One region of the Hymenobacter glaciei genome, then DNA from elsewhere that is predicted to be linked to it. Evidence: riboswitches for the same ligand, from Rfam matches in the RefSeq annotation. Region 1 holds a riboswitch; each other region holds the start of a gene.
The links. Region 1 has a riboswitch for S-adenosylmethionine ahead of ABD837_RS18305 (amino acid permease). Riboswitches for the same ligand answer to the same signal wherever they lie in the genome.

Region 1 (5,246 bases):
CCCTACTACCGACACGAGCGACATCGACCTCGAAGGCGACCTCAGCCGCGTGCGCGACGATGATGAGTTGGACGCAAACGGACTGACGACGCACTGAGTGAGCAGTTAAAAAAAACGTCATGCCGAGCGCAGCCGAGGCATCTCGCGTGCAGCAGTAATCTAATTGTAAGAAAAGAGTTATTACCCCACGCGAGATGCCTTGGCTGCACTCGGCATGACGTTCTTTATTGCAACATATCTCTACTCCTACCCTGCCGCGGCTGCCACCTGCGCCAGGCGCAGCTTGCTGTGCTTTTTGCCGTATCCGAAGTAGATAACCATGCCCAGCGCCAGCCACACAATGAGGCGCAGCCAGGTTTCCCAGGGCAGCGAGGCCATCATCACGAGGCACACCACAATGCCCAGAATGGGTACCACCGGCACCCACGGCGTGCGGAACGGGCGCGGGGCATCGGGGTTGGTTTTACGCATGATGAGCACGCCGAGGCACACCATCACGAAGGCCAGTAGCGTGCCGATGCTCGTCATCTCGCCCACCACGGCAATGGGCACGAAGCCCGCAAACAGGGCAATGAAGCAGCCCAACAGCAGCGTCGACTGCGCCGGCGTGTTGAATTTCGGGTGCAGCCGCGAGAATACCGGCGGCAACAGTCCATCGCGCGACATCGAGAAAAACACCCGCGACTGCCCCAGCAAATCCACCAATATCACGGAAGTATAGCCGATAAGAATAGCCAGAATCACGGCCGAAGAAAGCCAGGCATACGGCGTTTTCTCGATGGCAATGGCCACCGGCGCGGCGCTGTTCTTGAACTCGGTGTAATTGGCCAGGCCGGTGAGCACGTGGCCGAACAGCACGAACAACACGGTACAAACCGCCAGCGAGCCCAGAATGCCAATGGGCATGTTGCGCTGCGGGTTCTTGGTTTCCTGCGCCATCGTGGCCACAATGTCGAAGCCAATGAAGACGAAGAATATCACGCCTGCCCCGCGCAGAATGCCGCTCAGGCCGAACTCGCCAAATGTGCCCGTGTTGGCCGGGATGTAGGGTTGGTAATTGGCCGGGTCGATGTACTGCCAGCCCAACGCGATGAACACCAGCACCACCGCCACCTTCAGGGCCACCACCAGCGCATTGAACGATGCCGACCCCTTGGTGCCCCGCGTAACAATGGCCGTGATGGCCAGCACGATGAGCATGGCCGGCACGTTCACGTAGCCGTGCACGGTGCTGCCATCGGCCAGCGTGGCCGACTCGAACGGCGACATCACCAGCCGGGCCGGAATGTGCAGCCCGTACTTGCCCAGAAACTTGATGAGGTACTGCGACCAGCTAATGGCCACCGTGGCCGCACCCACCGAGTATTCGAGCACCAAATCCCAGCCAATAATCCAGGCAAACAGCTCGCCCATGGTGGCATACGAATACGTGTAGGCCGAGCCCGACACGGGCACCAGCGCCGCAAACTCGGCGTAGCACAGCGCCGAGAAAGCGCAACCCACGGCGGCCACAATGAAGGACAGCGTAACGGCCGGGCCCGTGTTGTTGGCTGCCGCGATGCCGGTGAGCGAGAACAGGCCCGCCCCAATAATTACCCCAATGCCAATGGCAATCAGGCTCACGCCGTTCAGGCTGCGCTTGAGGGTGTTGGCCCCCGTTTCGGCGGCTTCCAATCGAAGCAGCTCCAGTGATTTTTTCAACATAACCAGATAAATACGCGCCACGCTACCGCCCCACCCGGGGCGGCCGTGCCGCAAAGCAAAAACCCATAAAAAGGAATAAAACGGCGCCGTCCGTAGCCTCAGCTACGCGGCGCTAGTGCCGGCAATCAACAGCAACAACAGCCCGCCATCGGGTGGCCCGCCCCCAAGGGGCAGAAACTAAAAGCACCAGAAACAGCAAGCGAGGCAACAGAAACAGCGGGCACGGCAGTTGTTTTTATATAATCAGGATTTGGCACCGGGCCGCGGTTGCGGGTGGTTGCCGGCGCGTCTTCGAGCCTGTCTCTCAGCGCCTCTGTATAAAAACAATCCTTCCGGAGAAGAAATTGATGGGGCAAAGGTAACGCCGGATGCGTGCTCCGGCATGTTTGGCAGAAAAAAGAACGTCAAGCCGAGCGTAGCCGAGGCATCTCGGATGCAGGAGTAATCCAATCGTAAGAAAAGAGTTACTACCACACGCGGGATGCCTCGGCTGCGCTCGGCATGACGTTCTGCTATCTTGCCTTCAGTCGACGGCCTAAGCTAAATTAGCTTTTCTTGAAGCCGTCTTTGGCAGCTCTTTCCTCCACGGTTTTCATGCGCTTTTCGGTGTCGGGGTGCGAAGAAAACAGCTGCTGCATTTTGCTGCTTTTGGCACCGCCGCTCTGCTCCGAGGCTACCAGTTTGCCGAAAGCCGTGGCCATGGCGTAAGGGTTTTTGCCCTGGCTCTTCAGCAGGTCGTAGCCGAAGGCATCGGCGGCGCTTTCCTGGCTGCGCGAAAAGGTGGCCGTTGTGAGGGCCTGGCCCACGGCGCCGAGCTGCGAGTCGCTAAAGGTGGCGGCCGTACCGCCCTGCGACGATACGCCATCTTTGGCGGCAGCGGTGAGCAAAGCTGTTTTCATGCCGTCGCGCGAATCGTGGTTTTTCACGTGGCCGATTTCGTGGCCAATCACGCCCAGTACTTCGTCGTCGGTCATCAGCTGCATCAGGCCGGCGCACACGCGCACACTGCCGTCGGCGCAGGCGAAGGCGTTCACGTCGCGCACTTCGTACACTTTATAGTTTAGTGCAATGCCCTCGTAGGTTTTGAGGTTGGCGGTGATTTTCGCCAGCCGTTGGGCCAAGGGCGAAGATGGCGCCGCCACCGGGTTGTTGGCATCAGACCAAGTCACAAACTCCTTGGTGTGGGCCACCACTTCTTCGTCCGACAATGTCAAGGCCTTGGCCGCTTTCAGGCCCGCGCCGAGGCTGCCGGTGTTGAGTTTGAATTGGGCCTGAGCCGGGGCTGCAGCAGCCAATAGGGTCACTGCGGTCAGCAGCGTGAGGAAAGGGGTACGCATGTGGAAAGGAAAAAAAGTGAAAATTGGTGAAGTAAAAATTGACTGGCCAGTGCCAGGGCGGGCGCCAGCAAGGGTAGCTTTCGGGGCCTAGCGACGCAAAGCCAGCCGCACGCCGGCCATCAGCCAGCGGCCGGGCATTTGGGCGCCCAGCAGGTCCGAGTATTTGGCGTCGAATAGGTTCTGGGCCTGGCCCACCACCCAGAGGCGCTCGGGTAGCAGCGCGACATCAAGGCGGCCGTTGATGACCACGTAGTCAGGCGTCAACGCAGCATCGTTCACCGTGGCGCTGGGCACGGTATTCTGGCTGGCGCGCTGCTTATACACCCCGCCCAGGCTGGCCGTGAAGCGGCGGTGCACCAGGCTCAGGTTGCCGCTCACAAGCTGCTTGGCCACGTTGCTCAGGTACTGCGACACGATGTTGCCGTCCACGTTCAGGTGGGTGTAGGTGTAGCCCACGCTGCCGTCGAGCCGCAGCCCCTTGGTGAGTTGGGCGCGGGTGCTGGCTTCGAATTCCAGGCCCTGGGTGCTCACAGCAAACAGGTTCTGGGCGTAGCGGTAAGTGCTGGCCGGGTTGAGGTTGGTGAAGCCGGTGCTGGCCTGGACGTCGCGGCCGGGCGTGGCCACGTAATCAATCAGGTTGCGACCGTAGCGGTTGAAATAGGTGCCGCGCAGCGTGAGGGCCGGGCAAACCACATAATCCAGGCCACCTTCGTAGCTCCAGGTGCGCTCGGCTTCGAGGCCGGGGTTGCCCACGTTGAAGCCATTGGGCACAATGCCCGGCCTGATAGCCGAGTTGTACTGCTCGGTAAAGTTGGCCGCCCGGATGGCCCGGCCCACCGCGGCGCGCACGGTCAGCTTTTCGCCCAGCAGCTGGCTGGCCGTGAGCTGGGGCAGCACTTCGGTGCCGTAGGCCTGGTCGTGGTCGAGGCGCAGGGCGGCCGTCAGGTTCAGGCCCGCGGTGGGCGCCAGGCCGGCCACGGCAAACGCCCCCTGGTGCCACACCGAATGGTTGCCGCGGTCGTTGCTGCGCACGCTGCGGCGGTCGGCCTGGGCCCCCAGCGTTAGCTGCACCTTATCGGAGAAGCGCAGCTGGTGCTGCCCCTGCACGTTGAGGTAGTGCATGAGGTGGTCGCTGGCCGCCGAGGTAGGCGTGTACACGTAGTAATCGGTGCTGGAGGTGCCCACCAGCTGCAGTTCAGTACGGGCGCGGGCGTTCCAGTCGTAGCGCAGCTGGCCCTGGTACCAGTCGCGCGAGGTGGTTTCGCGGGCGCGGTCGCCGGCGTTGGTGGTGTAGAAGTTCTGGGCGTTGTATTCGCGCCGGTCGAAGCTGGCCCGGGCGGCAGCGCTGAACTTGGGGCTGATTTGGTAAGCGCCCGAGAGAGAGTAGGTATTCAGCTTGAAGTCGTTGCGCAGGCCGCCGGGCAGGTTCAGCAACTGGCCGCTGGCGGTGTTGTTGAGGATGCCCCCCGCCAGGCGCAGGCCCTTGTCCTGGCCGTAAAAGCCAGCGTTGGTCGTCTTGAGGTCGAACTCGCCGGCCATGAACGTGCCGCCAATTTCCACGCCATCGGGCCGGTGGGTAGCGGCGAAGGTTTTGGTGACGATGTTGACGAAGCCGCCCACGGCGTCGGGGCCGTAGAGGGCCGCGCCGGGGCCGCGCACCACTTCAACCTGCTCAATTTCGGCCGGGGTTATGGGCAGGTAGCCCGCAAAGTGGCCCGTGAGAGGGTCATTCAGCCGCATGCCATCGAGCAGAATGAGCACTTGGTTAAAGGTGGAGCCACGCAACGTAATATCGGCCTGGGTGCCGAAGTTGCCCCGGCTTTGCATCTCAATGGCCGGCAGCAGGCGCAGCAAATCATCGAGCGAGGCCACCGGGTACTGGCTGAGGGTGCGGCCGGGCACCACCGTAACGTAGCGACCGGTTTGACCAGCTACTTGGTCGAGGCGGGTGCCGTACACGGTAACTTCGTTCAGGGCGCGGGTGCTGTCGGTGGGAGTACTCTGAGCTAGGGCGTTAACGGTGAAAAGGGTGCAGAAAAACGGGGTGGCGTAGCGCGTAAGTCGCATTCACTGGTGAATTGGTGGGGGTGCAAACTTACGCCCGATATAGAGGATGGAGCATGTTCGACCCCGGATGTATGCACGAAAACAACGGCTTTATACCACGGCTGACTGGGCAAGCCCCGCCCTATCTGCTACTTTCGC
Region 2 (5,246 bases), on a different contig from region 1:
TGAGGCCGGCGGCCAGGGTAGCCCCGGTCTGCTCATCGACCAGGATAAAAGCGCCGGTGACCCGGTTTTGCCGATACTCATCCACCACCAGTGGCAGGGCGGTTTTCAAGCGCACCCGCACGATATCGTTGAGCCGAGCCTCGTCGGTACCCTGACTTTCGAAGGTTTCGATATTGGTCTTTTGCAGAATGGTGGTCACGGCGGCCTTCACCGTGGCGGAGTGGTGCTGCACCAGCAGCTTTCGGCCGGCGCGCAGCGGCCGCTCGTCCATCCAGCACAGCGTGGCTTCGAGTTCGCGCACCACGGCCGGGTGGGCGGTGGTGGGTACAATGGTATCGCCTCGGCTCACGTCCATGTCGTCGCGCAGGCGCAGCACCACGCCTTGCGGGGCACTGGCAGCCGCCACTTCCTGCTGGTTCACTTCAACTGCTTCAATCACTGTTTCCAGGCCCGAGGGCCAGATGCGCACCCGGTCGCCCGGGCGATAAGTGCCGCTCTGGATGCGGCCGGCGTAGCCCCGGTAGTCGGGTAACTCCTCGGTCTGCGGCCGAATCACATACTGCACCTGAAAGCGCGGCTCATTCGGGTTGGCATCAATGGCGGCCGGCACACTTTCGAGGTGCTCCAGCAGGCTGGGGCCGTGGTACCAAGGCAGGAAATCGGAGCGGCGCACCACGTTGTCACCATTGAGGGCGCTAAGCGGGATGGCTACCACGTTCGGCAGCTTCAGCTGCTCGGCAATGGCCGCATAATCGGCCACTATGTTCTGGAAAATCACTTCCTCGTGGCCCACCAAATCCATCTTATTCACGGCCAGCACAAAGTGCTGAATGCCCAGCAGCGAAGCCAGCAGCGTGTGCCGCCTGGTTTGCTCAATCACGCCCTGGCGGGCATCTACCAGCACAATGGCCAGGTCGGCGTTGCTCGCGCCGGTCACCATGTTGCGGGTGTACTGCACGTGGCCCGGTGCGTCGGTGATGATGAACTTGCGGCGCGGCGTGGTGAAGTATTTGTGCGCTACATCAATGGTGATGCCTTGTTCACGCTCGGCTTTGAGGCCGTCGGTGAGCAGGGCCAAATCGACGTCGCCGCCGGTGGTGGCGCGGCGCTTTTCCAGCGTGGCCAGCACGTCGAGCGATACTGAGTCGCTGTCGTAAAGCAGGCGGCCGATGAGCGTGCTTTTGCCGTCGTCGACGCTGCCGCAGGTGATGAATCGGAGAAGGTCCATTTTTTTTAATATGCTAGATGTGAACGATGTGGAAATGTGAAAAATGGCTAATTCAGGAGGGAGTGCGAATGGCTGGCGGCATGTGCCGACTCATTTTCACATCTTTCACATTCCCACATTTCCCCACATTTAATTTTTAGAAATAGCCGTTGCGCTTGCGGTCCTCCATCCCCGTTTCCGAGAGGTTGTCGTCGAGCCGGGTGGCGCCGCGCTCGCTCACTTTGGCCAGCAGCAGGTCCTCAATGATGTCATTCACCGAAACGGCGTCGCTTTCCACGGCGGCCGTGCAGGTGGAGTCGCCCACGGTGCGGAAGCGCACGCGCCGGTTCACGATTTCGTCGGTTTCGTCGAGGTTCAGGTGCTCGCTGAAGCCGAGGAGCTGGCCGCTGGGCAGCACCACGCACTGGCGCTCGTGCGAGAAATAAATCTCGGGCAGCTTGATGTTTTCGCGCTTGATGTAGTTCCACACGTCCAGCTCAGTCCAGTTGGAAATGGGGAATACGCGCACGTTTTCACCCTTCTGGATGCGGCCGTTGTAGATGTTCCACAGCTCCGGCCGCTGGCGCTTGGGGTCCCATTGGCCAAAATCGTCGCGCACTGAAAAGATGCGCTCCTTGGCCCGGGCCTTCTCCTCGTCGCGCCGCGCCCCGCCGATGCAGGCGTCAAACTCGAATTCCTCAATCACATCGAGCAGGGTGTAGGTCTGGAGCGGGTTGCGGCTGGGGTATTTGCCACCCGGCTCGTGCAGGCCGCGCTCCCGGATGGTGTCTTCCACCTTGCGCACAATTAGCTTCTCGCCCAAATGGGCCGCCAGCTCGTCGCGGTAGTTGATGATTTCCTCGAAGTTGTGGCCGGTGTCGACGTGCACCAGTGGGAAGGGAAACTTACCCGGCCGAAAGGCTTTTTCGGCCAACCGCGTCAGGGCAATCGAGTCTTTACCGCCCGAGAACAAAAGTGCGGGCCGCTCGAACTGTCCGGCTACTTCGCGCAGGATATGAATAGCTTCAGCTTCTAAACGGTCGAGGTAATCGGGATAAGCAGCGGTTGGCATTGGCACAGGAAGTCTAGGCCCGAAAAAATCGGGCGAATGTGAAAAGCAGGAAGATTATGGGTGGGATAAGGCCCGCGAGAGGTGCCCTTGGGGTAGGAAGTAGCGCCAGCGGCCCAGCCGCTAGCGCCCGAGGATGGGCCTAGCCTGGCATTCGCTCTACCACCGGGTCGAGGCCCTGGTGGGCGGCAGTGGCATGCAGGCCGCACTCCTTGGCGGCAGCGTCTTCCCACCACCAGCGGCCGGCGCGGAAATCCTCGCCCGGCGCAATGGCGCGGGTGCAGGGCGCACAGCCGATGCTCACGAAGCCTTTATTGTGCAGTGGATTAACCGGAATGCCGTTGGCCTGGGCGAAGGCCTCGCACTCGGCCCAGGTCCAGCCGAAGAGCGGGTGTACTTTGATGAGCTCGTGGCCGGCATCCCACTCAGCTGGGTGCATGGTTTGGCGGTTTTGCGACTGCTCGGCGCGGATGCCCGTCACCCACACCTGCTGGCCAGCCAAGGCGCGGGAAAGGGGCTCCACCTTGCGGATGTTGCAGCACTCCTTGCGGTTCGCTATGCTCTCGTAGAAGCTGTTGGGGCCCTTTTGGCGGGTCAGCTCCTCAATGGCTGCGCCGTCGGGCGCGAATACTTCGATGGGCTTTTCATAGCGCAGCAAGGTCTTGTTCCAGGTAGAATAAGTTTCCTGAAAATTGCGGCCCGTGTCGAGCGTAAACACCCGGATGGGTAGGTCGTTTTCGAAGATGAAATGGGTGAGAATCTGGTCTTCGAGGCCAAAGGAGGTAGAAAACGAGACGCGGCCGGGGAAGTGGTCGGCCAGCAGGGCCAGGGTTTCCGGTGCCGAGCATTCGGGAAGGTAGCGGCGCAGGTCAGCAACCTGGCTTTCAAGGGGTAATGCCATGATGGGAAGGGAGTTTTTCTCCGCAGAAAAAACCAACAATGGGCCGTAGAGGCCGCAAAAACCCGCTATGCGTCGCGCAATGAATCAATCACCACAAGAGGGGGTAGCGGGGTAGCCGTCGCAACAGCCGCCGGAAGAGAAGCCCTAGTTCAACAACCAGCAATCTTCCCCGGCATAGCGGCCAGGGAACAGCACATGCAACAACACATTCGGCGCGAAGCAGCGAGGGTGGTGGGTTGCAGGCGGAGATTGGTGGATGTGCTCACGGCAGTTTTTATATGTCAGGACTTGGCACCGTTCCAACTGGTGGGGGTTGCCGGCGTTTCGTCGAGCCTGTCTCTCCGCGCCTCTGTATAAAAATGGATAGCGTCCCAAACGAGGGTTGCTGGGGCAAATGTAACCGACGAAAAAGCGAAATGCCAAAATTTTATTTTATGAATATGAAACTGGCCACATTGCCATAGGTTTGGCCGCCGTGCTTTTGCCGCGTAATTTGCCGTGCAACCCCTGAACCTGCCGTGTGGTCTATGGGTTGCTTAAGCACACTCAAGACCTCGTTTTCTGCATGGAAGCTCTGTCCATTTCCGCCTACGTCGATATCAACGCTCCTTTGGTGGAGCGCTGCCGCCTCAACGACCGCCAGGCCCAGGCCGAGATTTACCGGCGCTACTCCAAGGCAATGTTCAACGCGGCCCTACGCATCACCGGCGACTACGCTGAGGCCGAAGATGTGCTGCAGGAGTCGTTCCTAAGCGCTTTTCGTGAACTAAGCGGCTACAAAGGCGATTCCTCGTTTGGGGCGTGGCTGAAGCGGATTGTGGTGAACAAAAGCATCAATTGCCTGCGGCAGCGGCGGCTGGCGCTGGTGCCGCTGGGCGAGCAGCACCACGACGAGCCCGCCGAAGCCGCCACCCACTCGCCCGAGGATGAGGCCGATACGCACTACCGGGCCGACGTGCTGCGCCGCTGCATTCAGGAACTGCCCGACGGCTACCGCGTGGTGCTCAGCCTGTATTTGCTCGAAGGCTACGACCACCTCGAAATCGCCGGCATCATGGGCATCTCCGAATCAACTTCTAAATCACAGTACAGCCGGGCTCGGGTTCGGTTGCGCGAATTGGCCGCCCAGCGTGGCCTGAGCTAACGTTTATCCCTTATAATCATTACTTAATCGTTTCATTACCCTTCATCCTGTTTCGCCCGGCCGCGGTTTTCGTATAGCCCCGTGGCCCGCCTTGAACTTGGACGAACCGTGCGTCTGCTACTCATTCATGGATACCCCAACTAATACTTCTCTTGAAAATTTCGTCGAGCGGCACCGCGCCGATTTCGACACCCACGAGCCACGCCCGGACCTGTGGGCCGCGCTGGAGCAGCAGCTAAGCCCTGTTGCGCCCGCCATGCGCCTGAGCGACGAACCCCTGGCAGCAACTGCGGCTCCGGTAGTGGCTGCTGAGGAGTGGGCTGCGCCGGCTGCTTCGATAGCAACTGCGGCAGTTGGCCACGCCAACTGGTTTCAGCGCTACGGCGTGGCGGCGGCACTGGCCCTGCTGGTGTTTGCGGCCGGAGCCAGCGAAGCCTGGAAATCCCGCTCGGTGGGCGCTGAAGTAGCCGTTGTGGCTGCGCCCGCGGCTAAGCTGGGAAGCGTAGATACTGAACCCGATGCGGCCTTGTATCAGGGTGGCAACCCTACTTCCCTCACCGCCGCTGAGCATACCACCGGGGCCGACAGCCAGCTGGTGCGCGCCGTGCGTGGCATGGAAGCCTACTACACCAACCAACTCGCCCGCCGCCAAACGGAGTTAAGCCAGCTTAGCGGCCCGGGCATGGTGGCCATGAATGCCGACTGGCAGCACGAGCTGGCATCGCTCGATTCGAGCTACCGCGTGCTGAAAATGCAGTTGCTGCAGCACCCGCAGCCTGATGCCGTGCTCACGGCCATGAACCGTAACCTGCAGGTGCGTCTCGACATTCTCGACCGCCAGCTGAACCTAAGCAACACGCCCACTGAGGCCGACCCCAACGCCGGGGCGTATGTACTGGCCGATAGCCGCCGCTCCGAATGAGCC
Region 3 (5,246 bases), on a different contig from region 1:
GGGGGCCAATCGGAATTTGATATTGCGCACACCCAGTACGCCGGCGAACCCCTCCGGCCACTGACCAACCTGCAGCAGGCCGTGGAGGTGATGACCGGTGCGGTGCTGCCCACCGGTGCCGATGCGGTGATTCGCTACGAAGACCTTCTGCTGCACGACAACCGCGCCACCATCCAAATTCCGCCGCCCGCCGCGCCCGGCGTCAACATCCACCAGCAAGCGGCCGACCGCCGCGCCGGCGACGCCCTGTTAAACCCCGGCATCCGCCTCGGCCCAGCCGAGTTGGCCGTGGCTGCCACCGTGGGCGCCGCCGAAATAGCCGTAGTACGCGCCCCTCGCCTGGCCGTGGTAAGCACCGGCGATGAGTTGGTCGGAATCGAGGCGACACCGCTGGCCCACCAGATTCGGCGCTCCAACGTGTACGCTCTGCAAACACTGTTTACGCAGGCGGGGGCCGAAGTTTCGTTGTTTCACCTCTCCGATAACCGCGAGGAGCTGCGCGTGGGACTCACCAACATCCTCGCCGCCGGCTTCGATGCCGTGGTGCTGAGCGGGGCCGTGAGCAAGGGTCGCGCCGACCACCTGCCAGGCCTGTTGCGCGAGCTGCACGTGGAGGAAATTTTCCACGAAGTGCAACAGCGGCCCGGCAAGCCGCTTTGGTTCGGGGCGCGAGCCGGTGGGCCGGTGGTTTTCGGGCTACCCGGTAATCCGGTGTCCACGTTCATCACGGCTTGCCGCTACGTGCGGCCGTGGCTGCGCGCCGTGCAGCTGCCCGAGGGCATACCCGAAACGGCCGTCACTACCGAAGCACCCGCCCCGGCCGTGCTCACTGTCGACATCAATTTCAAGCCCCAGCTTACGCACTTTGTGCCCGTGCACCTGACCGTAGACGCCGAAGGCCGCCGCCTGGCAACGCCCCTACGCGTGGGCGGCTCCGGCGACATGATGGGGCTGGTGGGAGCCACGGCGTTTCTGGAGCTGCCGCCGGAGCCGTCCGTTTTTCCGGCTGGCAGCGTATGGCCGGCCTGGGCACTGTAACCAATGCACGGGCCGGGCACTGCTGGCCAAGCACGCAAGGCAGTGGGGCACGGTGCGGCAAACCAAAAAACGCCAATCCCTTCGCCAAAACAATTATACAATGCAGTAGCTTTTTGGCAGCATATTTTTATTTCCACCATCAGCTTATGCTTACAACCTATACCAGTACGACCGCGACGTCGGGCAATGCCACCTTGGTTGTACGGCCGCAGGCAGTTGCCAAAAAAATATTTCTGGTAATCGGCCTGCTGCTTGTGCTGGATTTGGTGAGCGTTTACCTGGTGCAGGTGCTGCATACGGACACGAGCGTGGTTCGGAAGCTTGTGCGTTACTTCGACTTGAACGAAGAAAACACCATACCAGCTTTTTTCTCCTCGCTGCTACTGCTGCTCGCCAGTGCCCTGCTCCTGGTAATTGCCCGGCAGGCGGCCAGCCGTAAAAAGGCCCTGCTCTGGCTACTACTGAGCGCCGTTTTCCTGTTTCTGGCTCTCGATGAATCAATTGCAATTCACGAGGAATTAACGTACAGTGTTAACAAAATGTATGCGCCCAGCACGGACACGAACGGGTTTCTGCGCTACAGCTGGGTGGTGCCTTACCTGCTGGCGCTCACTGTTCTGACGGCCTTTTATGCCCCTTTCCTGTGGCAACTGCCAACCTTCGTTCGCGCGCTGTTTGTGGCCTCGGGCTGCATATTCGTGACGGGTGCGGTGGGTATGGAGTCCATCGAAGGGCATTATGATTTGCTCTATGGCATGCACAACCTGTACTCGTCGCTTCTGTGCGCCCTGGAGGAAGTGATGGAGATGAGTGGAGTTGCGTTGTTCATTTTCGCGCTGCTGACTTACATAGCCCGGGAACAGGGAGAAATACGCTTCAGCGTCACTAGTTCGAAGGAAAGGGTGCTGGATGAACGCGAATTGCAGCCAAGGCTGTAGGTACCAAGTTATTTTTTGGCTGCCGCCGGGGCCAGCGTTTTTCCGGCGGGTAGCGTGTGGCCTGCGTGGGCGCGTTGCCCCCTTTCTTAAAAGGAGGAATGAGGACATTCTGACCTATTGAGCCATTTCCCAATTCTTCATTCCTCATTCTTCATTAAGCCGAAGGCGTTGTATCTTCGCCCTACGCTGCTATCCAGAAAGACCGAGGGACCGGGCCCGATGACGTCTTGGCAACCTACCGCGAGTAGGTGCCAACTCCCGTTTCACCGCCTTTTTTGGTGAAAGAAGATGACAGCCGGAACCGTGCGCTTGCGCTTGGGTTTCTTTCTGGATACGCGCTTTTACGCTGCTATACCGACTCCGAAAGAAATGTCCACCGCCACCCTCGCCGCCCCCTCTCCTCTTCCCGACCTGCTCCGCCAGCGCCTGCTGATTCTTGACGGCGCGATGGGCACCATGATTCAGCGCCACCCGCTGACGGAGGAGGATTTCCGGGGCACCCGCTTCGCCGACCACCCCAAGCCCCTGCGCGGCAACAACGACCTGTTGAGCCTCACGCGGCCCGACATCATCAAGGGCATCCACGCCGAGTACTTCGCCGCCGGGGCCGACATGGTGGAAACCAACACCTTCTCAGGCACCACCATTGCGCAGGCCGACTACGGCCTGGAGCACGTGGTGTACGAGTTGAACTACGAGTCGGCTCGCCTGGCCCGCGAGGCGGCCGATGAGTACTCGACGCCCGAGCGCCCGCGCTTCGTGGCCGGCGCCGTTGGCCCCACCAACCGCACCGCCTCGCTCTCGCCCGATGTAAACCGCCCCGGCTTTCGCGCCGTGACCTTTGATGAGTTGGCCACGGCTTACCTGGAGCAGGTGCGCGGCCTTGTGGACGGCGGCGTGGATACCCTGCTCATCGAAACCATTTTCGACACGCTGAACGCCAAAGCAGCCCTCTATGCCGTGCAGAAATTCTTTGACGAAGGCGGCCGCGTGGTGCCCGTTATGATTTCGGGCACGATTACCGACGCTTCGGGCCGCACCTTGAGCGGCCAGACGGTGGAAGCTTTCTGGAACAGCATTCGCCACCTGCCGCTGCTAAGCGTGGGCTTGAACTGCGCCCTCGGCGCCGACCAGCTCCGCCAGTACGTGCAGGAGCTGAGCCGCATTTCCGACGTGCACATCTCGGCCTACCCCAACGCCGGCCTACCCAACGCTTTCGGTGGCTACGATGAATCGGCGCAGGAATTTGCCGCGCTGGTGGAGGAGTATTTGAAGGAAGGCATCGTGACAGTGGTGGGCGGCTGTTGCGGCACCACGCCCCAGCACATTGCCGAGCTGAGCAAGCTGGCCGAGAAATACCAGCCCCGCCAACTCCCCACCGAACTCGCTCCCTCGACTCGCCTGAGCGGCCTAGAGCCGTTTACCATCAAAGAGGAAAGCCTGTTTGTGAACGTAGGCGAGCGCTGCAACGTGACCGGCTCCCGCGCTTTCGCCCGCCTCATTCGCACGGGTGCCTATGAGGAAGCCCTGGCCGTGGCCCGCTTGCAAGTGGAAGAAGGCGCGCAGGTACTCGACATCAACATGGACGAGGGCATGCTCGATTCGGAGCAGGTGATGACGACGTTCCTGCACCTCATTGCTTCGGAGCCCGACATTGCGCGGGTGCCGGTGATGATTGACTCCTCGAAGTGGAGCGTGCTCGAAGCCGGCCTGAAATGCGTGCAGGGCAAGAGCATCGTGAACTCGATTTCGCTGAAAGAAGGCGAAGCAGCTTTCCGTGACCGCGCCCACACGGTGCGCCAGTACGGCGCCGCCGTGGTGGTGATGGCCTTCGACGAAAACGGCCAGGCCGACTCGCTGGAACGCCGCAAGGAAATCTGCCAGCGCAGCTACGACATCCTGACCAAGGAAGTCGATTTCGACCCGTCCGACATCATCTTCGACCCCAACATCCTGACCGTAGGCACGGGCATGGACGAGCACCGCAACTACGCCATCGACTTCATCGAGGCCGTGCGCTGGATTAAGGGCAACCTGCCCGGCGCGCTCACCAGCGGCGGCATCAGCAACATTTCGTTTTCCTTCCGCGGCAACGACGTGGTGCGCGAGGCCATGCACACGGCCTTCCTCTACCACGCCATCCGCGCCGGCCTGGACATGGGCATTGTGAACCCCGGCCAGCTCGGCGTGTACGATGAAATTGAGCCCCACCTGCTCGAGTTGGCCGAAGATGTGCTGCTAAACCGCCGTGCCGACGCCACAGAACGCCTCGTGGAATTTGCCGACACCGTCAAGCAAAAAGATAAGGCCGAAGTAGTGGCCGACGAATGGCGCAGCCTACCTGTGTGGGACCGCCTGCAACACGCGCTGGTGAAGGGCATCACCGAGTTTATTGACGAGGATACCGAAGAAGTGCGCCAGCAGGTAACTCGGCCTTTGGAAGTAATCGAAGGTCCGCTGATGGCCGGCATGAACGTAGTGGGCGACCTGTTCGGGGCCGGCAAAATGTTCCTGCCGCAGGTGGTGAAATCGGCCCGCGTAATGAAGAAAGCCGTGGCTTACCTCGAGCCGTACCTGTTGGCCGACAAGCAGGGCTCGGACCGCCAGACGGCCGGCAAAATCCTGATGGCAACGGTGAAAGGCGATGTGCACGACATCGGCAAGAACATCGTGGGCGTGGTGCTGGCCTGCAACAATTTCGACATCGTGGACCTCGGCGTAATGGTGCCGCTGGAGAAGATTCTCGATGAAGCGCAGAAGCAAAACGTGGACGTTATAGGTCTTTCCGGCCTCATCACGCCCTCGCTCGATGAGATGGTGTACGTGGCCCAGGCCATGGAAAAGCGAGGCTTGAAAATTCCCCTGCTCATTGGCGGCGCCACGACTTCGCGCCTGCACACGGCGGTGAAAATCGCGCCGTCCTACAGCGGGGCGGTGGTGCACGTCAACGACGCCTCGCGCTCGGTAGGGGTAGCCGCGGGCCTGCTCGGCTCGGGTGAACGCGCCTACGCCCAGACCGTGGCCGACGACTACGCCGCCCTGCGCGCCGATTACGCCAGCCGCCAGCGTGACAAAAGCTACCTGACCATTGAAGGCGCCCGCGCCAACGGTTTCAAGTCGGACTGGAATACAGTAAGCATCACCAAACCCAGCTTCCTCGGCACCAAAGTGCTCGAAGACTACGACCTCGCCGAACTGGCCCGCTACATCGACTGGACGCCTTTCTTCCACACCTGGGAGCTGAAAGGCCGTTACCCGCGCATTCTGGAA
Region 4 (5,246 bases), on a different contig from region 1:
TGCCATTGGCGAAGATGCGCAGCTGCTCGTCTTCCTGGGCATTGGTCTGCTTCACTTTGTCGCCGGTGGCATCGGTTTGCTTGGAGGTTTTCCACACCTTGCTGTCGGTGCCGTACAGCATGTTCACACCTTCCACCTTGCCCTTGTCGTTGCTGCACGAAGCGGCAAATAGCGACACAAGTACGAGCAGGCTAGCAAAATAGCGGAACGAGAAAAGGGACTGGAGTTTCATGAGCACAACGGGTAATGGTGAAAGAATGAAAGTGGTAGCCTGCATAATGCGAAGCTCGTCGGCTTACGATATCAAACCAAAAGAGTTGGCAACGAAACCTCCGCCAAACCTGTGCGTATAGCAACCCGGCCGGCCCAACCGCGAGGTTTTCCGGTGAAATCAGTTGCATCATTTAACTTTGTAAATCCCATGGGACTCTTCGATTTCATCAGCGACAAAGGCGAGCAAAAACCCGTTGAGCCCGCTAAGCCCGCTGCTGGCGGCACCGATTTTTTCGGAAATGCAAAACCAGAAACTTCCGGCGACAGTTATACTGTTGTTAGTGGAGATTCTCTCTCAAAAATAGCCAAGCACCACTACGGCGACGCCGCCAAGTGGCATCAGATATACGAGGCCAACAAGGCCACCATCGGTACTAACCCCGACCTCATTGAAGTTGGTCAGGTGTTAACCCTACCTAGTCTCTAGGTACTTTTTTGCAGAAAAAAGGTGAGAAAAGCCACTCTGTTTCAGGGTGGCTTTTTTGCGTTTGGTGGGGCCGGTCTGAAGTTGTTGGAGCCAAAATCGCCTGTCATCCTGAGCTTGCGAAGGACCTTGTCACCGAAGAACGGTGTGTAGTAACTACACCACTGCGAGTGTGGTAAGGTTCCTCGCTTCACTCAGGATGACAGGCGATTTTAACCGGCGAAAAAAAATATTTTCGCTCTACCGCTTGCCCATCTCAAAAATTCTCCCGTACATTTGCCGATACCAAACAGGTACTCCCCGCTATCGGTGGGTAGTTTTCAAGTTTTATACAGAAGTGGCGAGAGACTAGGCTCCGTGACCCACTGGCAACCTTCGCAAAACGAAAGGTGCCAATTCCTACCCATTCACCGCTTCGGCCGTGCTGGGACAGATGATTCGAGTGCCATGGAAAATTCTTCGAATTCTGCTTTTCTCCTCCCGACTGCTCCGGCTGCCTTGTGCACCGTCGTGTCGGGTTTCTTCGTTTCGGCCGATGGCGGCCAAAATGTGGCATCGCGCCCCGCGCGAATGCGAATGTGCTGTTGTCGCCCGTGTTGTTGCTAGCCTGACTTCGGCTTAACAACCTCCTTTATCTTCTTCGTGGGAATGCCGTTGCCCCTGGGGCCCGTTGGGGCCACGCAGGTTCATCGAATGCGCTAAGCGCGGCTACAGTCCGGCTTATCCTGCGCCGCACTGTAGCCTTGACCGATACAGACGCCCGAAGAAGTTTCTCTCCCCCAACTAGATATTCTTCTCGACTTCGCATGTCCACGCTCACCGCCCCCGTATCCATTCAGCATGAACTGGCCGCAACGGCCCAACACCTGGCCAGCGTGCTGCCCGCTACGGCCAGCCAAACCATTGATGCCGGCATTGCGGCCGTGCACGCCGCCGGGCTGGCCCAGCACAGCCTGCGGGCCGGCCAAACGGCTCCCGATTTCACCCTGCCCGATGCCGTGGGCCAGCCGGTTTCGCTGGCCGAACTGCTGGCGAATGGCCCGGTGGTGCTGGTGTTTTACCGCGGCAACTGGTGCCCCTACTGTAACGTGCAGCTGCGGGCCTACAACCAGGCATTGGCCGATTTTAAAGCTTTCAACGCCACGCTGGTAGCCGTTTCGCCCCAGACGCCGGACCTGACCAGCCTCACGGCTGAGGAAAAAGAGCTTCGCTTCCCGGTGCTGAGCGACCTCGGCAATACCGTGGCCAAGCAGTATGGGTTGGCCTACCAGGTGGGCGATGCGGTGTACCACACCCTGCACGGCGTGGGCATCGACCTGGCCACGTTCAACGGCGACGACAGTGGCGAACTGCCACTCACGGGCACTTTCGTGATTGCCCGGGACAGCACCATTGCCTGGACCGCCACCGACGCCAACTTCAAGCAGCGCCCCGACCCGGCGGTGCTGCTCGAAGCCCTGGCCCAATTGTAATCTGGTTGTCAGTTGGTAGTTGTCAGTTGTCAGAAATGCTGGCAATGAATGGCAACTCACTGACAACTACCAACCAAAACCAGGAGCTAAAAACTAACAACTGACAACCAGTAACTAACAACTAAATTTCAACATCATGTCCGTTCAGCCCCAACACTTCGAAACCCTCCAACTCCACGCCGGCCAGCAGCCCGACCCCACCACCGGAGCCCGTGCCGTGCCGCTATTCCAGACTACCAGCTACGTGTTCAAGAGCGCTGAGCACGGCGCCAACCTGTTTGCCCTGAAGGAGTTTGGCAACATCTACACCCGCCTGATGAACCCCACCACCGACGTGTTCGAGCAGCGCGTGGCGGCCCTCGAAGGCGGCGTGGCGGCGTTGGCCACCGGCTCGGGCCAGGCGGCCCAGTTCCTGGCCCTGAACAACATTCTGCAGGCCGGCGACAACTTCGTGAGCACAGCCTACCTGTACGGTGGCACCTATAACCAGTTTAAGGTGGCCTTCAAGCGCCTGGGCATTGAGGCGCGCTTTGCGGATGGTGACAACCCGGCCTCGTTTGAGGAGCACATCGATGAGAAGACCAAGGCCATTTACCTCGAAACCATTGGCAACCCGAGCTTCAGCATTCCTGATTTTGAGGCCATCGCGGCCATTGCCAAAAAGCACGACCTGCCGCTGATTGTGGACAACACGTTTGGCGCGGGCGGCTACCTGTTTCGGCCCCTGGAGCACGGCGCCAACATTGTAGTGGAATCGGCTACAAAGTGGATTGGCGGCCACGGCACCAGCGTGGGCGGCGTGATTGTGGACGGCGGCACCTACGACTTCGGCAACGGCAAATTCCCGCAGTTCACCGAGCCGAGCGAGGGCTACCACGGCCTGATTTTCAACGACGTATTTGGCAAGGGCGGGCCGTTTGGCAACATTGCCTTCATCATCCGGGCACGGGTAGAAGGCCTGCGCGACTTTGGCCCGTCCATCAGCCCGTTCAACTCCTGGCAGCTGCTCATCGGCCTCGAAACCCTGAGCCTGCGCGTGGACCGCACCGTGGAAAACGCCCTGAAAGTAGCCAACTGGCTGGAGCAGCACCCGCAGGTGGAAAGCGTGAACTACCCCGGCCTGGCTAGCAGCCCCTACCACGCCATCGCCAGCAAGTACCTGAAGCGCGGCTACGGCGGCGTGCTCTCGTTCCGCATCAAAGGCACCAAGGAAAATGCCTCGCAGTTCATCGACAGCCTGAAGCTCATCAGCCACCTGGCCAATGTGGGCGATGCCAAAACGCTCATCATCCAGCCCTCGGCTACCACGCATCAGCAGCTGAGCGAAGAGGAGCAACTCGCTGCGGGCGTGACGCCGACTTCGCTGCGCTTGTCGGTGGGCATCGAGCACTTCGACGACATCAAGGCTGATTTGCAGGCGGCGTTCGACGCCATCGGCAACACCGCCAGCCAACCCACGGAGGGCGAAGAAGTCGGCGAGCCCGAACTCGAGCACGCTCAGCCACTGGAAGTGTAAAGTTTACCAGCTGTTAGTTGGTCGTTTTCAGATATTAGTCTCAGCGAACCAGTCGCTTCTGACAACTGACAACGAGCAACCGACAGCTACAAGCAGGGCCAGTGCGCCGGCCGGGTACCGCTTCCGTGATGGGTAGCGAAATGGGGGTGAGAATCCAGACACCCGGCCGGTTCACTGGCGCTGAAAGCGTGTTATTTGAGCAGCAAGACATTGGTAGCAAGTAGTAAGAGTGGAAGCTCAAATGCTACTGTCTTACTACTTGCTACTCAATTCTTACTACTATCCTGATAATGACTAGCCAAATATTTGAATTACCTGACCTGAAGCTGGAAAGCGGCGAAACCCTGCACGGGGCGCACGTGGCCTACCAGACCTGGGGCCAGCTCAACGAAGACCGCGACAACGTGGTGTGGGTATGCCATGCCCTGACGGCCAATGCCGATGTGCTGGCCTGGTGGCCGGGCCTGGTAGGGCCGGGTTGCTACTACGACCCAGCTGATTGGTTTATCGTGTGCGCCAACGTGCTGGGCTCGTGCTATGGCACCACCGGGCCGCTCGATGCCGACCCGGCTACCGGGCAGGGGCGCTTCCAGCACTTTCCGCTGCTGACGATTCGGGACCTAGTGGCGGCGCACGAAGCCCTGCGCGAAGAACTCGGCCTGACGGACATCAACACGCTCATTGGCGGCTCGCTGGGCGGGCAGCAGGCGCTGGAATGGGCGGTGGTGCGGCCCGATTTGTTCGACCACTTGGTGGTGGTTGCTACCAACGCCCGGCATTCGGCCTGGGGCATTGCCTTCAACGAAGCCCAGCGGCTGGCCATTGAGGCCGACCCGACCTACTCCGCCGGCCAGCCCGGCGGGGGCGACGACGGCTTGCGGGCCGCCCGCGCCATAGCGCTGCTTAGCTACCGCAGCTACTCGGCCTACGCCGAAACCCAGACCGACCCGACCGACGACGAGCTGCTGCGTGAGCACCGCGCCAGCACCTACCAGCGCTACCAGGGCGATAAACTCGTGTCGCGCTTCGACGCCTACAGCTACGTTTCGCTGAGCCGGAGCATGGACACCCACAATCTCGGCCGCAACCGCGGCGGGGTACCGGCGGCACTGGCCCGCATCGGGGCGCGCACGCTGGTGCTAGGCATCAGCTCCGACGTGTTGTTCCCGCTTTCGGAGCAGCGCGAGCTGGCAGCCCACATCCCGGGAGCTATGTATGCCGAACTGGACTCCCGCTACGGCCACGACGGCTTTTTGCTGGAAACGGCGGCCATTACGCACTTTCTGGAGCTGTTCTACGCGCCCACCTTCGTGCACTAATCATTCTCTTTTTGCTGCATTGTTTCCGGCTCGCTCCTGAGCCGGGTTGGTACCTCTTTGCCTAATCCTATGAAATCGCAAACCACTTTTCGCCCGTCGTCCACGCTTGCTTTTGCCTGGCAGGGAGTCCTTTTACTGGTCTTGCTGCTGATGGCTGGCTGCAGCGGTTCGGGCAGCGAAAAGGCCGCCAGCGCAGCTCCGGAAGTAGTGCGGCTCGACTACGCCTATTACAACCCCCTCAG

Region 2: it holds a riboswitch for S-adenosylmethionine, as region 1 does, so the genes downstream of both, ABD837_RS19580 (phosphoadenylyl-sulfate reductase) here and ABD837_RS18305 (amino acid permease) in region 1, are expected to answer to the same signal.
Region 3: it holds a riboswitch for S-adenosylmethionine, as region 1 does, so the genes downstream of both, metH (methionine synthase) here and ABD837_RS18305 (amino acid permease) in region 1, are expected to answer to the same signal.
Region 4: it holds a riboswitch for S-adenosylmethionine, as region 1 does, so the genes downstream of both, ABD837_RS07410 (peroxiredoxin-like family protein) here and ABD837_RS18305 (amino acid permease) in region 1, are expected to answer to the same signal.

What each region holds. Positions count from the first base shown of each region.
Region 1 covers NZ_BAABDK010000029.1:123,170-128,415, reverse strand. The annotation lists gene ABD837_RS18310 (hypothetical protein) at 1-97, shown strand, start outside; gene ABD837_RS18305 (amino acid permease) at 247-1,704, opposite strand; SAM riboswitch class I at 1,937-2,028, opposite strand; gene ABD837_RS18300 (M48 family metallopeptidase) at 2,250-3,041, opposite strand; gene ABD837_RS18295 (TonB-dependent receptor plug domain-containing protein) at 3,129-5,108, opposite strand.
Region 2 covers NZ_BAABDK010000030.1:69,492-74,737, reverse strand. The annotation lists gene ABD837_RS19590 (sulfate adenylyltransferase subunit 1) at 1-1,228, opposite strand, end outside; gene cysD (sulfate adenylyltransferase subunit CysD) at 1,365-2,279, opposite strand; gene ABD837_RS19580 (phosphoadenylyl-sulfate reductase) at 2,419-3,177, opposite strand; SAM riboswitch class I at 3,449-3,537, opposite strand; gene ABD837_RS19575 (RNA polymerase sigma factor) at 3,743-4,321, shown strand; gene ABD837_RS19570 (hypothetical protein) at 4,449-5,243, shown strand; gene ABD837_RS19565 (hypothetical protein) at 5,240-5,246, shown strand, end outside.
Region 3 covers NZ_BAABDK010000032.1:59,208-64,453, reverse strand. The annotation lists gene ABD837_RS21210 (molybdopterin molybdotransferase MoeA) at 1-1,038, shown strand, start outside; gene ABD837_RS21205 (hypothetical protein) at 1,017-1,976, shown strand; SAM riboswitch class I at 2,163-2,271, shown strand; gene metH (methionine synthase) at 2,346-5,246, shown strand, end outside.
Region 4 covers NZ_BAABDK010000012.1:39,839-45,084, forward strand. The annotation lists gene ABD837_RS07400 (hypothetical protein) at 1-232, opposite strand, end outside; gene ABD837_RS07405 (LysM peptidoglycan-binding domain-containing protein) at 422-700, shown strand; SAM riboswitch class I at 1,022-1,137, shown strand; gene ABD837_RS07410 (peroxiredoxin-like family protein) at 1,504-2,169, shown strand; gene ABD837_RS07415 (O-acetylhomoserine aminocarboxypropyltransferase/cysteine synthase family protein) at 2,306-3,685, shown strand; gene ABD837_RS07420 (homoserine O-acetyltransferase family protein) at 3,976-5,004, shown strand; gene ABD837_RS07425 (aliphatic sulfonate ABC transporter substrate-binding protein) at 5,074-5,246, shown strand, end outside.